Regions from separate parts of the Streptomyces sp. NPDC090077 genome, predicted to be linked through region 3. Evidence: riboswitches for the same ligand, from Rfam matches in the RefSeq annotation. Region 3 holds a riboswitch; each other region holds the start of a gene.
What was found. Region 3 has a riboswitch for thiamine pyrophosphate ahead of thiO (glycine oxidase ThiO). Riboswitches for the same ligand answer to the same signal wherever they lie in the genome.
Positions count from the first base shown of each region.

Region 1: another riboswitch for thiamine pyrophosphate. It lies ahead of ACIPW5_RS19900 (thiamine ABC transporter substrate binding subunit); the one in region 3 lies ahead of thiO (glycine oxidase ThiO).
Region 2: another riboswitch for thiamine pyrophosphate. It lies ahead of thiC (phosphomethylpyrimidine synthase ThiC); the one in region 3 lies ahead of thiO (glycine oxidase ThiO).

Region 1 covers NZ_JBIVEG010000011.1:91,856-96,059, forward strand. The annotation lists gene ACIPW5_RS19895 (ABC transporter permease) at 1-952, opposite strand, end outside; gene ACIPW5_RS19900 (thiamine ABC transporter substrate binding subunit) at 1,003-2,103, opposite strand; TPP riboswitch at 2,188-2,297, opposite strand; gene rlmN (23S rRNA (adenine(2503)-C(2))-methyltransferase RlmN) at 2,357-3,472, opposite strand; gene ACIPW5_RS19910 (phosphatidate cytidylyltransferase) at 3,609-4,204, opposite strand, start outside.
Region 2 covers NZ_JBIVEG010000009.1:183,660-187,863, reverse strand. The annotation lists gene ACIPW5_RS17860 (IclR family transcriptional regulator) at 1-380, shown strand, start outside; gene ACIPW5_RS17855 (SsgA family sporulation/cell division regulator) at 478-927, shown strand; gene ACIPW5_RS17850 (YibE/F family protein) at 965-2,425, opposite strand; TPP riboswitch at 2,465-2,609, shown strand; gene thiC (phosphomethylpyrimidine synthase ThiC) at 2,603-4,204, shown strand, end outside.
Region 3 covers NZ_JBIVEG010000029.1:5,238-9,441, forward strand. The annotation lists gene ACIPW5_RS32425 (thiazole synthase) at 456-1,250, opposite strand; gene thiS (sulfur carrier protein ThiS) at 1,255-1,455, opposite strand; gene thiO (glycine oxidase ThiO) at 1,452-2,633, opposite strand; TPP riboswitch at 2,631-2,743, opposite strand; gene ACIPW5_RS32440 (NAD(P)/FAD-dependent oxidoreductase) at 2,858-4,090, shown strand.

The DNA of each region.
Region 1 (4,204 bases), on a different contig from region 3:
CGTCCTGCAGCGCCCGGTAGAAGCCGAGGCCGTACCCGCCCGGCGCGTCGAAGGACCGCTCCACCAGCACCGCCAGCGGCGCCACGATCAGCAGGGCCACGGACAGCAGCACCCCGCCCAGCAGGGTCCGCTGCCCCCAGCCGTGCGGCGGCCGCGCGGTGCGGGCCGGGTCCACCAGCCGCAGCGCGGTCTCCCTGCGCCGCACGGTCCGGGCGTGCACGGCGAGGACGCCGGCGATCGCCGCGAACTGCACCATCGTCAGCACGGCGGCGGTCGGCAGGTCCAGCAGCTGCGCCGTCTGCCGGTAGACCTCCACCTCCAGGGTGGCGTACGCGGGCCCGCCGAGGATCTGCACGACGCCGAAGGAGCTGAACGTGAACAGGAACACCATCAGCGAGGCCGCGGCCACCGCCGGCCCGAGCGCGGGCAGCGTCACCCGCCGCCACGCCGCGAACCGCCCGGCGCCCAGCACCCGGGCGGCCTCCTCCTGGCGCGGGTCCAGCTGCGCCCACAGGCCGCCGACCGTCCGCACCACGACGGCGTAGTTGAAGAAGACGTGGGCGAGCAGGATCGCCCACACGGTGGTGTCGAGCCGGACGCCCCACAGCTCGTCGAGCAGCCCGCCCCGCCCGACCAGCGCCAGGAAGGCGCTGCCGACGACCACGGTCGGCAGCACGAAGGGGACGGTGACCAGCGCGCGCAGCAGCTGCTTGCCCGGGAACTCCAGGCGCGCGAAGACGTACGCGCCCGGCAGTGCGAGGAGCAGGGTGAGGGCGGTCGACGCGAGCGCCTGCCAGGTGGTGAACCACAGCACGCCGGCGATGTCGGGCCGGGCGAGGACCTCTCCGAACCGGCCGAACTGCCAGCCCTCGTCCGTCCTGAGCCCGCGGCCGACGATCGCGGCGACGGGATAGGCGAAGAACAGTCCGAAGAAGGCGAGCGGCACGGCCATCAGAGCGAGTCTGACGGCCGTGGCGCGCCCGCCCTCCGCGGGGAGGCGCTCTACTTCACGACGAGCGAGGACCACGTCTTGACCCACTGCTCACGGTTCTTGGCGATGGCCTCCGGAGTGACGTTCTCCGGCTTCTCGACCACGACGCCGTGCTTCGTGAACAGGTCGGGCAGCTTCGCGTCCTTGACGACCGGGTTCACGAACATCTGGAGCGGCATGTCCTCCTGGAACTTCTTGGAGACCAGGAAGTCGACCAGGGCCTTGCCGCCCTCCTCGTTCTTCGCGCCCTTGAGCAGGCCCGCGAACTCGATCTGGCGGAAGCAGGTGCCGGTGGCCACGCCCGTGGGCGCCTCGGCCGGCTGCGGCTCGCCGTAGAGGACCTCGACCGGCGGGCTGGAGGCGTAGGAGACGACCAGCGGGCGGTCGCCCTTGGCCTTCTTGCCGCCGGCGGAGCCGGAGAAGCGCTCGTTGTAGGCCTGCTCCCAGCCGTCGACGACCTCGACGCCGTTGGCCTTGAGCTTGCTCCAGTAGTCCTTCCAGCCCTCCTCGCCGTACTTGCCGACGGAGGCGAGGAGGAAGCCGAGGCCGGGCGAGGAGGTCGCGGCGTTCTCGGTGACCAGCAGGTTCTTGTACTCCGGCTTGACCAGGTCGTCCAGCGTCTGCGGCGGGGCGATCTTCTTGTCGGCGAAGTACGCCTTGTCGTAGTTGACGCAGATGTCGCCGGAGTCGACCGGGGTGACCCGGTGCTGCTTGTCGAGCACGAACTCGGGCTTCACCGTGTCCAGGCCCTTGGCCTCGTAGGGGGTGAAGACCCCGTTGTCGAGGGCGCGCGAGAGCAGGGTGTTGTCGACGCCGAAGAAGACGTCGCCGCGCGGGGAGCCCTTGGTGAGGATCTCCTGGTTGAGGGCGGAGCCGGCGTCGCCGGACTTCAGCACCTTCACGGTGTAGCCGCTCTGCTGCTCGAACTCCTTGAGGACCGTGTCGGTCACGTTGAAGGAGTCGTGGGAGACGAGCGTGACCGTCTTGGACTTCGGGGCGTCGGTCGCGCCCGCGGACGAGTCCTTGGCGTCGCCGCCGCCACAGGCGCTGAGCGTGGTGACGCCGAGCGCGGCCGCGAGCGCGGCGCCCGCGATCTTCTTGGTGGTGCTCACTGGTGATTCCTCCTGGGATGACCAGGAGAAGACGCGGCCCTGCCCGGCGCTCTGTGCGAGCGGACGCCGGGCAGGGCGCAACAGCTTGAGTGGTGACCGAACTTCCTACCCCGAATGACCGGGGCGAGGTTCAGAGGGTCTGCGGATGACGGATACCGCACTCTCAGCGCTGTGGCGCTCCCCTGTCGGAATATGCAATTGGTTCGGCCACAGGGTACCCCGTGGCCGATTCACCCCGGCCAGTGACCGGAATCTAGCGTTCCGATGCAGCGAGCTGGCCGCACGCGCCATCGATCTCCTGACCGCGGGTGTCACGGACGGTCACCGGCACGCCGTGGCGGGCGATCGCCTCGACGAAGGCCTTCTCGTCCTCGGGGCGCGAGGCGGTCCACTTCGAGCCCGGCGTCGGGTTCAGCGGGATCAGGTTGACGTGCACGCGCTTGCCCTTGAGCAGGCGGCCGAGCAGGTCGCCGCGCCAGGCCTGGTCGTTGATGTCGCGGATCAGGGCGTACTCGATGGAGATCCGGCGGCCGGACTTCTCCGCGTACTCCCAGGCCGCGTCGAGGACCTCGCGGACCTTCCAGCGGGTGTTCACCGGGACGAGGGTGTCGCGCAGCTCGTCGTCCGGGGCGTGCAGGGAGACCGCGAGGCGGCACTTGAAGCCCTCGTCGGCGAACCGCAGCATCGCGGGGACCAGGCCGACGGTGGAGACGGTGATGCCGCGCTGCGACAGGCCCAGGCCGTCGGGCTCCGGGTCGGTGAGGCGGCGAATGGCGCCGACGACGCGCTTGTAGTTCGCGAGCGGCTCGCCCATGCCCATGAAGACGATGTTGGACAGCCGGGCCGGGCCGCCGGGGACCTCGCCGTCGCGCAGGGCGCGCATGCCGTCGACGATCTGGTGCACGATCTCGGCGGTGGAGAGGTTGCGGTCCAGGCCCGCCTGGCCGGTGGCGCAGAACGGGCAGTTCATGCCGCAGCCGGCCTGCGAGGAGATGCACATGGTGACCCGGTCGGGGTAGCGCATCAGCACGGACTCGACGAGCGTGCCGTCGTGCAGCTTCCACAGGGTCTTGCGGGTGGTGTCGTTGTCGCAGCTGATGTGCCGCACGACGTTCATCAGCTCCGGCAGCAGCTCCTGCTGGAGCTTCTCGCGGGAGCCGGCCGGGATGTCGGTCCACTCGGCCGGGTCGTGCGCGTAGCGGGCGAAGTAGTGCTGGGAGAGCTGCTTGGCCCGGAACGGCTTCTCGCCGATCGCGGCCACCGCCTCGCGCCGCTCGGCCGGGGTGAGGTCGGCGAGGTGGCGGGGCGGCTTCTTCGCTCCGCGGGGCGCGACGAAGGTGAGCTCGCCCGGAACGGGACGGGGGGCCATGCGGTACTCCTCGGTACGACGGGGTGGGGGTCACCCCGCGCGTGCAGGGCCGGTCCGCGGCGACTCGGCCGCCGGACGGAAAGGGCGCGCCGCGTGGAACACGGCGCGCCCTCCAGGATAACCCGGCCCCGGCCCGTCAGCCGGTGCCGACGAACGCCGCCAGCAGCAGCCAGACCACCGGAGCGGTCGGCAGCAGCGAGTCCAGCCGGTCCATGATGCCGCCGTGGCCCGGGAGCAGCGTGCCCATGTCCTTGATGCCCAGGTCACGCTTGATCATCGACTCGCCGAGGTCGCCGAGGGTGGCGCTGACGGCCACCGCGAGGCCCAGCAGCAGGCCCTGCCACCAGGCACCGCCGTCGATCAGGAACTCCATGCACAGGGCGCCGGCCACCATCGCGAAGGCCACCGCCCCGAAGAGCCCCTCGCGGGTCTTGCCGGGGCTGATGCGCGGGGCGAGCTTGGTCTTGCCGAAGCGCCAGCCCACGGCGTAGGCCCCGGTGTCGCTGACCACCGTCAGGAGCAGGAAGGTCATCACCCGCTGCGGACCGTCGTCGGGGGTCAGCAGCATCGCGACGAACGTGGCCAGGAAGGGCACGTAGAACGCCGCGAAGACGCCGGCCGTGACGTCCTTGAGGTAGTCCTCGGGGGGCTCCGTCATCCGCCACACGAGGACGGCCAGGGCGGTGAGCGCCATGGCCACCCAGGCGCCCTCGGCCCCGCGGACGTACCCGG
Region 2 (4,204 bases), on a different contig from region 3:
AGGAGTGGGCCGACTTCCGCGCGACGGGCCACGCCCACGCCATCGGCCAGTGCCTGCTGGGCCAGCTCGACGAGAAGACGCGCAAGGACTACTACGACCGGTACCCGGTCGAGAGCATCACGCCCTACACGGTGCGGGACGTGCACGCGCTGGAGCAGAGGATCGGCTCCCTGGAACGGATGCAGCCGGTTACGGAGCGTCAGGAATATGCGCTCGGCACGGTGTGCGCGGCTATTCCGATCACAGCCGGAGATGCTGCCGCAACCATGGCGATTTCCCTTCCTTTGCACGAAGAAGACCGTTTGCACCGCGTAGTTGATCGACTGCGGAGTGAAGTAGGCGCGCTGTTGAGCACTCTCTCGTTCTCTATCAGTATCTGAAAACTCACTCCTTGTGATCTGCTGGCGCTTCCACCACCCTTGTCAAGACGGCCCTCAGGGATCATTCCTGGCCACTTCCACTACAGCGGGGTAGGCAATGCGCGAGTCGGTACAGGCAGAGGTCATGATGAGCTTCCTCGTTTCCGAGGAGCTCGCGTTCCGTATCCCGGTGGAGCTCCGGTACGACGCCCGTGACCCCTACGCGGTGCGCCTGACCTTCCACCTCCCCGGCGACGCCCCGGTCACCTGGGCGTTCGGCCGGGAGCTGCTCCTCGACGGCATCAACAAGCCGAGCGGTGACGGCGACGTGCACATCGCGCCCACCGAGCCGGGCGAACTGTCCGACGTCCACATCCGCCTTCAGGTCGGCGGCGACCGGGCCCTGTTCCGGGCCGGAGCCGGGCCGCTGGTCGCGTTCCTCGACCGGACCGACCGGCTCGTTCCGCTCGGTCAGGAGCGCAGCCTCGGCGACTTCGAGGAGAGCCTCGACCAGGCACTCGGCAAGATCCTCTCCGAGTCGCAGCACGGCGAGCGCAAGGCGGGCTGAGGCCGCGGCCGGGAGGTTCCGGCCGCCGACCCGCCCCTCAGCGCTTGCGCCGGCGCCGGCCCCGTCCGCCGCGGGCCGGTGCCGGGCTCCCGGGCGCGCCGTCCGCGGATTCGGGCCGGTCGGCGGAGACCACCAGCGCCGCCAGCGCCGTGGTCACCGGTACCGAGGCCACGAGGCCGATGGAGCCCACGAGGGTCCGTACGATCTCCTCCGCCACCAGCTCGCTGTTGGCCACCGTCCCCATGCTGCTGTTCGCGATCGAGAACAGCAGCAGGAGTGGCAGCGCGGCGCCGGCGTATGCCAGGACGAGGGTGTTCACCACCGACGCGATGTGGTCGCGGCCGATCCGGATGGCCGCCCGGTAGAGGGCGCGGGGGCCCATGCCCGGGTCCGCCTGGTGGAGTTCCCAGACGGCGGAGGTCTGGGTGACGGTCACGTCGTCGAGCACGCCGAGGGATCCGATGATCACGCCTGCGAGCAGCAAACCGCTCATGTCGATGTTCGGGTAGAGCCCGTGGATCAGCCCGGTGTTGTCGTCCGTGTTGCCGCTCAGGAACGCCCAGTCGATGAACTGCGAGCCCAGCAGACCGATCAGCAGGAGCGAGACCAGCGTGCCGAGTACGGCGACCGAGGTCCTCGCCGTCAGCCCGTGGCACATGTAGAGGGCGATCAGCATGATCGCGCTGGCCCCGATGATGGCGACGAGCAGCGGGTTCGAGCCCTGCAGGATCGCCGGGAGGATGAAGAGCGTCAGCACCCCGAAGCTGACGACGAGCGCGATGAGGGCGAACATGCCGCGCATCCGTCCCACCACGACGACCGCGACGGCGAAGATGCCGGCCAGCAGTGCCAGCGGGAGCTTCCGGTTGAGGTCGATCACGGAGTACTGGAGGTCCCGGGGCGCGTCCGGCGCGTACGCCACCACCACCTCCTGGCCCTTCTCCAGCTGCCGCGGCGCACCCGGCTGGACGATCTCGAAGAAGGCCCGGCCCTGTTCCGGGCCGCTGGTCACCTCGATGGTGGCCTTCTTGCACTCGCCGGTTTGGGCCGCCTGCGCCTCGCGCCCCTCGGGGGTGGAGGTGTCGCCGGTGGGAGGGACCTGCGCGGCGTTCACGGATTTGCAGTCGACCTTCGCGAGAGCGACGACCTTGCCCTGCTGGGTCTGCCGGTCGAAGCCCACGCCGGTGCGCTCGTGCGCGGGGGCGCCGCCCGGCCAGAGCACGGCCATGCCGATGAAGACGGCGGCGGCGAAGGGGATCAGCACGGCGGCGATCACCTTGCGCAGGTGCTTGGAGACCGGGGCCGCGGGCCCGTGGCCGTGACTGTGGCCGTGTCCGTGGCCGTGTCCGTGGCCGTGCGAAGGCCCGTGGGAGGAGGCTGGGGCATGCCCGTGGGGCGCATGCTCGTGGCCGGTGTGGCCCAAGGGATCGGTGAGCTCGTGGGGAGGCTGCGGCGAGGACGTCACTGGCAGATCATCGCAAGAGATGAGGGGGCCCACTGTTCAGCACGCCACACACGACGCTAACGTGGGGGCTACTTTGCACAACGCGGGAGCTCGGAGCACCGGGCTGAGAGGGCGCTGATCACCGTACGCGCATGAGAATGCGTACGGGAGGAGGCTGCGTCGACCGCCGAACCTGTTACCGGGTAATGCCGGCGTAGGGAGATAGGTCTCATGACCATTCAGGACGCACGCACGCCTGCCGTCAGCCAGGACGCCGACGGCTCGACCGAGCGCAAGCCGGGCTGGCACAAGGGCTACGTCGCGGGCTCCCGCCCCGACATCCGGGTGCCGGTCCGTCAGGTCCACCTCACCAACGGCAAGGACGTGACGCTCTACGACACGTCCGGGCCGTACACCGACCCGCAGATCGAGACCGACGTGCGCCGGGGCCTCGCGCCCCTCCGCGAGAACTGGATCATCGGCCGCGGCGACACCGAGGAGTACGCGGGACGTCCCGTGCGCCCCGAGGACGACGGCATCAAGCACACCTCTCCGCGCGGGGGCCTCAAGAACCTCGACGCGGTCTTCCCGGGCCGCCCGCGGCAGCCCCGTCGCGGCCGTGGCGGCGCCGCCGTCACGCAGCTCGCGTACGCCCGCCGGGGCGAGATCACCCCGGAGATGGAGTACGTCGCGATCCGCGAGAACGTCTCCCCCGAGGTCGTCCGCGAGGAGATCGCCGCAGGCCGCGCGGTGCTTCCGGCCAACGTGAACCACCCGGAGATCGAGCCGATGATCATCGGCAAGAAGTTCCTGGTGAAGGTGAACGCCAACATCGGCAACTCCGCGGTCACCTCCTCGATCGAGGAGGAGGTGGAGAAGATGACCTGGGCGACCCGCTGGGGTGCCGACACGGTCATGGACCTCTCCACCGGCCGCAACATCCACACCACCCGCGAGTGGGTGCTGCGCAACTCCCCGGTCCCGATCGGCACCGTGCCGCTCTACCAGGCCCTGGAGAAGGTCGACGGCAGGGCCGAGGACCTGACCTGGGAGATCTACAAGGACACGGTCATCGAGCAGGCCGAGCAGGGCGTCGACTACATGACGGTCCACGCCGGCGTGCTGCTGCCGTACGTGCCGCTGACCGCCCGTCGCAAGACCGGCATCGTCTCCCGCGGCGGCTCGATCATGGCCGCCTGGTGCCTCGCGCACCACAAGGAGAACTTCCTCTACACGAACTTCGAGGAGCTCTGCGAGATCCTCGCGACGTACGACGTCACGTACTCGCTGGGCGACGGCCTGCGCCCCGGCTCCATCGCGGACGCCAACGACGCGGCGCAGTTCGCGGAGCTGAAGACGCTGGGCGAGCTCAACACCATCGCCAAGCGGCACAACGTCCAGACGATGATCGAGGGCCCGGGCCACGTCCCGATGCACAAGATCAAGGAGAACATCGACCTCCAGCAGGAGATCTGCGAGGAGGCGCCGTTCTACACGCTCGGCCCGCTGACCACGGACGTCGCGCCCGCGTACGACCACATCACCTCGGGCATCGGCGCCGCGATGATCGCCTGGTGGGGCACCGCGATGCTCTGCTACGTGACGCCCAAGGAGCACCTGGGTCTGCCCAACCGGGACGACGTGAAGACCGGCGTCATCACCTACAAGATCTCCGCCCACGCGGCGGACCTGGCCAAGGGCCACCCGGGCGCCCAGGAGTGGGACGACGCCCTGTCGGACGCACGGTTCGAGTTCCGCTGGGAGGACCAGTTCAACCTGGCCCTCGACCCGGACACGGCCCGTGAGTTCCACGACGAGACGCTCCCGGCCGAG
Region 3 (4,204 bases):
TCTCGTGCAGGTAGCCGCGCCCCCGACTCTGGATCGGGGCCATGGCGGGCCCGGATGCCCGGCCGGCCAAGGCCCGGCCCCTCGCCTGATCCCTGACGGACCCGTCCCTGTTCCTCTGGACCGTGCCGTTTCTTTGGGGGTTTCCCGGCAGTCTTTCGGCTTTCCGGGGCGGGTCGGCCTGTCAAGGGTCGCCGAAGGCGATCGCGTAGCGACGCGACCGGAGGGAGCGCCCTTGACAGGCCGGCACGACACGGAAGGACGATGGGACTGACGGGAAGCCCCCAACCCTCCCTGAGACCGCCCGAGGGTGTACCGCTCACCCGGCCCCCGGCCCGCAGATGGGGAGGCGGGTGGGCAGGCGCCGACCGGCCCCCACCCCCTCGAGGGGGAGATGGCGGGCCCCCGCCGTGAGCAGCCGACAGGGCCCGCGCCGCAGCCCCCGTACGCCCGCCCCCTCAGAACGCCGGGCGTTCCGGGTCCAGGGCTGCGCGGCCCTCGACCGGGGAGGAGGCTTCGGCGAAGCGGCGTTGGGGGATGCGGCCCGCGCGGTGGGCGAGGCGGCCCGCCGTGACGGCGTCGCGCATGGCGGCCGCCATCAGGGCGGGGTGCTGTGCGCGGGTCACCGCGGAGGCGAGCATGACGGCGGCGCAGCCGAGTTCCATGGCCAGGGTGACGTCCGAGGCGGTGCCCGCGCCCGCGTCGAGGATGACCGGGACTCCGGCGCGTTCGGTGATCAGCTCGAAGTTGTGCGGGTTGCGGATGCCCATGCCCGAGCCGATCGGCGAGCCCAGCGGCATGATGGCCGCGCAGCCCACGTCCTCCAGCTTGCGGGCGAGCACCGGGTCGTCGTTGGTGTACGGGAGGACGGTGAAGCCCTCGTCGACCAGGACCTCCGCGGCGTCGAGCAGTTCGACGCCGTCGGGCAGCAGGGTGCGTTCGTCGGCGACGACCTCCAGCTTGATCCAGTCGGTGCCCAGCGCCTCCCGTGCCAGGCGGGCCGTGAGCACGGCCTCGCCGGCGGTGAAGCAGCCCGCGGTGTTGGGGAGCACGGCGATGTCCAGCTTGGACAGGACGGACAGGACGGAGCCCTGGACGGTGGGGTCCAGGCGGCGCATGGCGACCGTGGTCAGTTCGGTGCCGGAGGCGATCAGGGCGCGTTCGAGGATGTCCAGGCTCGGTGCCCCGCCGGTGCCCATGATCAGCCGGGAGGAGAAGGTGCGGCCGCCCAGGGTGAAGACGTCGTCAGCCATGGGGTCAGCCTCCCTGGACCGCGGTGAGGATCTCGATCCGGTCGCCCTCGTCGACGGGCGTGGCCCGCCACTGGCCGCGCGGTACGACGGTCTCGTTGAGCGCGGCGGCCACGCCGGAGGGGGCGGTGGTGAGGGTGGCGACCACCGCGTCGAGGGTGGTGCCGGCCGCGACCTCGCGCGGCTCGCCGTTGACGGAGATGGTCATGCGAAGGACTCCTGACGCGTGGAGGAGAAGCGGCGCGGGGTGAAGGGGCGGGCGATCTCCGGCACGGTGCCGGTGGTCAGCAGTTCCGCCATCACGTCGCCGGTGAGCGGGGTCAGCAGCACCCCGTTCCGGTAGTGCCCGGTGGCCAGGTGGAGGCCGGGCAGGTCGGTGGGGCCGAGCAGCGGCGCGTTGTCGGGGGAGCCGGGGCGCAGGCCCGCCAGGGTCTCGACGAGCGGGAGCTCGGTGATGCCGGGTACCAGTTCGTGGGCGTCGCGCAGCAGCTCGTAGACCCCGCCGGCGGTGACGGTGGTGTCCCAGCCGAGTTCCTCGCTGGTGGCGCCGACGACGAGTTCGCCGTTCTCACGCGGCACCAGGTAGACGTGGCTGCCGCGGACGACGGCCCGTACCGTCCGGGACAGGAAGGGCGCGTACGCGGGCGGCACGGCGAGGCGCAGCACCTGTCCCTTGACGGGCCGTACGGGCGGCAGTGCCTCGGCGGGTACGCCGGCCAGCCGGCCGCTGAGCGACCCGGCGGCGAGGACCACCTGGTCGGCGCGGAGTTCCGTGCCGTCGTCGAGCAGGGCCCCGGTGGCCCGGTCGGCGGTGACGAGGAGGCGTTCGGCGCGGGTCCGGTGGACGGTGACCCCGGCGCGTTCGCAGGCGGCCAGCAGGGCGGCGGCGAGCCGGCGGGGGTCCACCTGGTGGTCGCCGTCGACGCGCAGCCCGCCGCGTACGCCGGGGGCGAGCATCGGCTCCAGGCGGCGGCATTCGCGGCCGGTGAGCCACTCGGACTCCAGGCCGCAGCGGCGCTGGAGGGCGTGGAGTTCCCGCAGGTGGAGGCGGTCGTCGGCGTCGAGTGCGACGGCGAGGGTGCCGCAGGCCCGGTAGCCGAGGTCCATGCCGCCGCTGGCTTCGGTGAGCTCGGCGGCGAAGGCGGGGTAGCGGGCGGCGGAGGCGACGTTGAGGCCGAGCAGGGTCTCCTCGCCGTAGTGCAGTTCGGTGACGGCGGCCAGCATGCCGGCGGCGACCCGGGCGGCGCCGCCTCCGGGGTCGGGGTCGGCGAGTGCGGTGCGCAGTCCGTGCCGGGCCGCGCGCCAGGCCGTGACCAGGCCGATGATGCCGCCCCCGATGACGAGGACGTCGGATCCCCTGCCGGATCCGTTCCGAGATGAGTGCATGGGCGTCCAGCCCCTCCCTTCGCCGGCATGACCCGGATCAGGTTCGTACGGTCGGAGGCCGGCCAGCCTCCCTCTCAGCCCGGTGCGCCCGGACTCCCGCGATAGGTACGGTGGCCAGGTTAACCCCGACGCCGGGGTCGGGTAAGGCTGCCTCCCCGCTGCCGGTCCGGCGATCTCCCGGCCCCCTGTTCCTGACGGGCCGTCAGTTCACTAGGCTGGGCCGCGTGAGCGAGCAGACGGAACAGCAGACGGAACAGACGAACCCCGGCGTCGTGATCGTGGGCGCCGGAATGGCCGGTGTGCAGACCGCCGTGGCCCTGCGGGAACAGGGCTACGAGGGCCCCGTGACCCTGCTGGGCGCCGAACCCCACCAGCCCTACGACCGGCCCCCGCTCTCCAAGGCGGTGCTGCTCGGCAAGGCCGAGGACTCCGCGTTCGAGGTGGACTTCGAGGGCCTGCGCATCGACCTGCGGCTCGGCACCGAGGTCACCGGGCTCCGGGCCGGGGCCCGCGAGGTCGACACCGAGGCCGGCCCGGTTCCGTACGAGGTGCTGGTGCTGGCCACCGGAGCCGTGCCGCTGACCCTGCCGGGCACCGAGGGGGTCCCCGGGGTCCACCTGCTGCGCACCCTCGACGACGCCGCCCGGCTGCGCCCGGTGCTGGCCTCGGCCCCGGAGGCCGTCGTGGTCGGGGCCGGCTGGATCGGCGCCGAGTTCGCCACCGCGGCCCGCGAGGCCGGCTGCGCCGTCACGGTGGTCGAGGCGGCGGACCGGGTGCTGGCGGGGGCGCTGCCCGCCGAGGTCGCCGAGCCGATGGGCCGCTGGTACGCGGAGGCCGGCGCCACCCTGCTCACCGGTGCGAGGGTCGCCGGGGTCGAGGAGGGCCGGGTCCTGCTGGCGGACGGCCGCGAGCTGCCCGCCGGGGCCGTGGTCGTCGGCATCGGCGCCCGGCCCGCCACCGGCTGGCTCGTCGGCACCGGGATCGAGCTCGGCGCCGACGGCTCCGTCACCGCGGACGCGTACCTGCGCACCTCGCTGCCCGGCGTGTACGCGGTCGGCGACTGCTCCTCCTTCCCGTCGGCCCGCTACGGGGCGCGGCTGCTGGTCCACCACTGGGACAACGCCCTCCAGGGCCCCCGGGCCGTCGCGGCGAACGTCCTCGCCGGGGAGCCGGTGCAGGTCTACGACCCCGTGCCGTACTTCTGGTCGGAGCAGTTCGGCCGCTTCGTCCAGTACGCGGGCCACCACGGCGCGGCCGACACCCTGGTGTGGCGCGGCGACCCGGCCGGCGCCACCTGGTCGGTGTGCTGGCTGCGCGGGGGCGCGCTGGCCGCCGTGCTGGCCGTGGGCCGCCCGCGGGACCTGGCGCAGGGCCGGAAGCTGATCGAGACCGGTGTGGCCGTGGATCCGGCCAAGGTCGCGGACCCGGCCGTTCCGCTGAAGTCGGCCGCGGCCTGAGGCCGCCCCTGGCCCCAGGTCTGCTGTCTCCTGGCCCCCGGCCCGAGGCTTCCCGGCCCCCGGCCCGAGGCTTCCCGGCCCCCGGCCCGAGGCCTCCCGCCCCCGGACGGACGG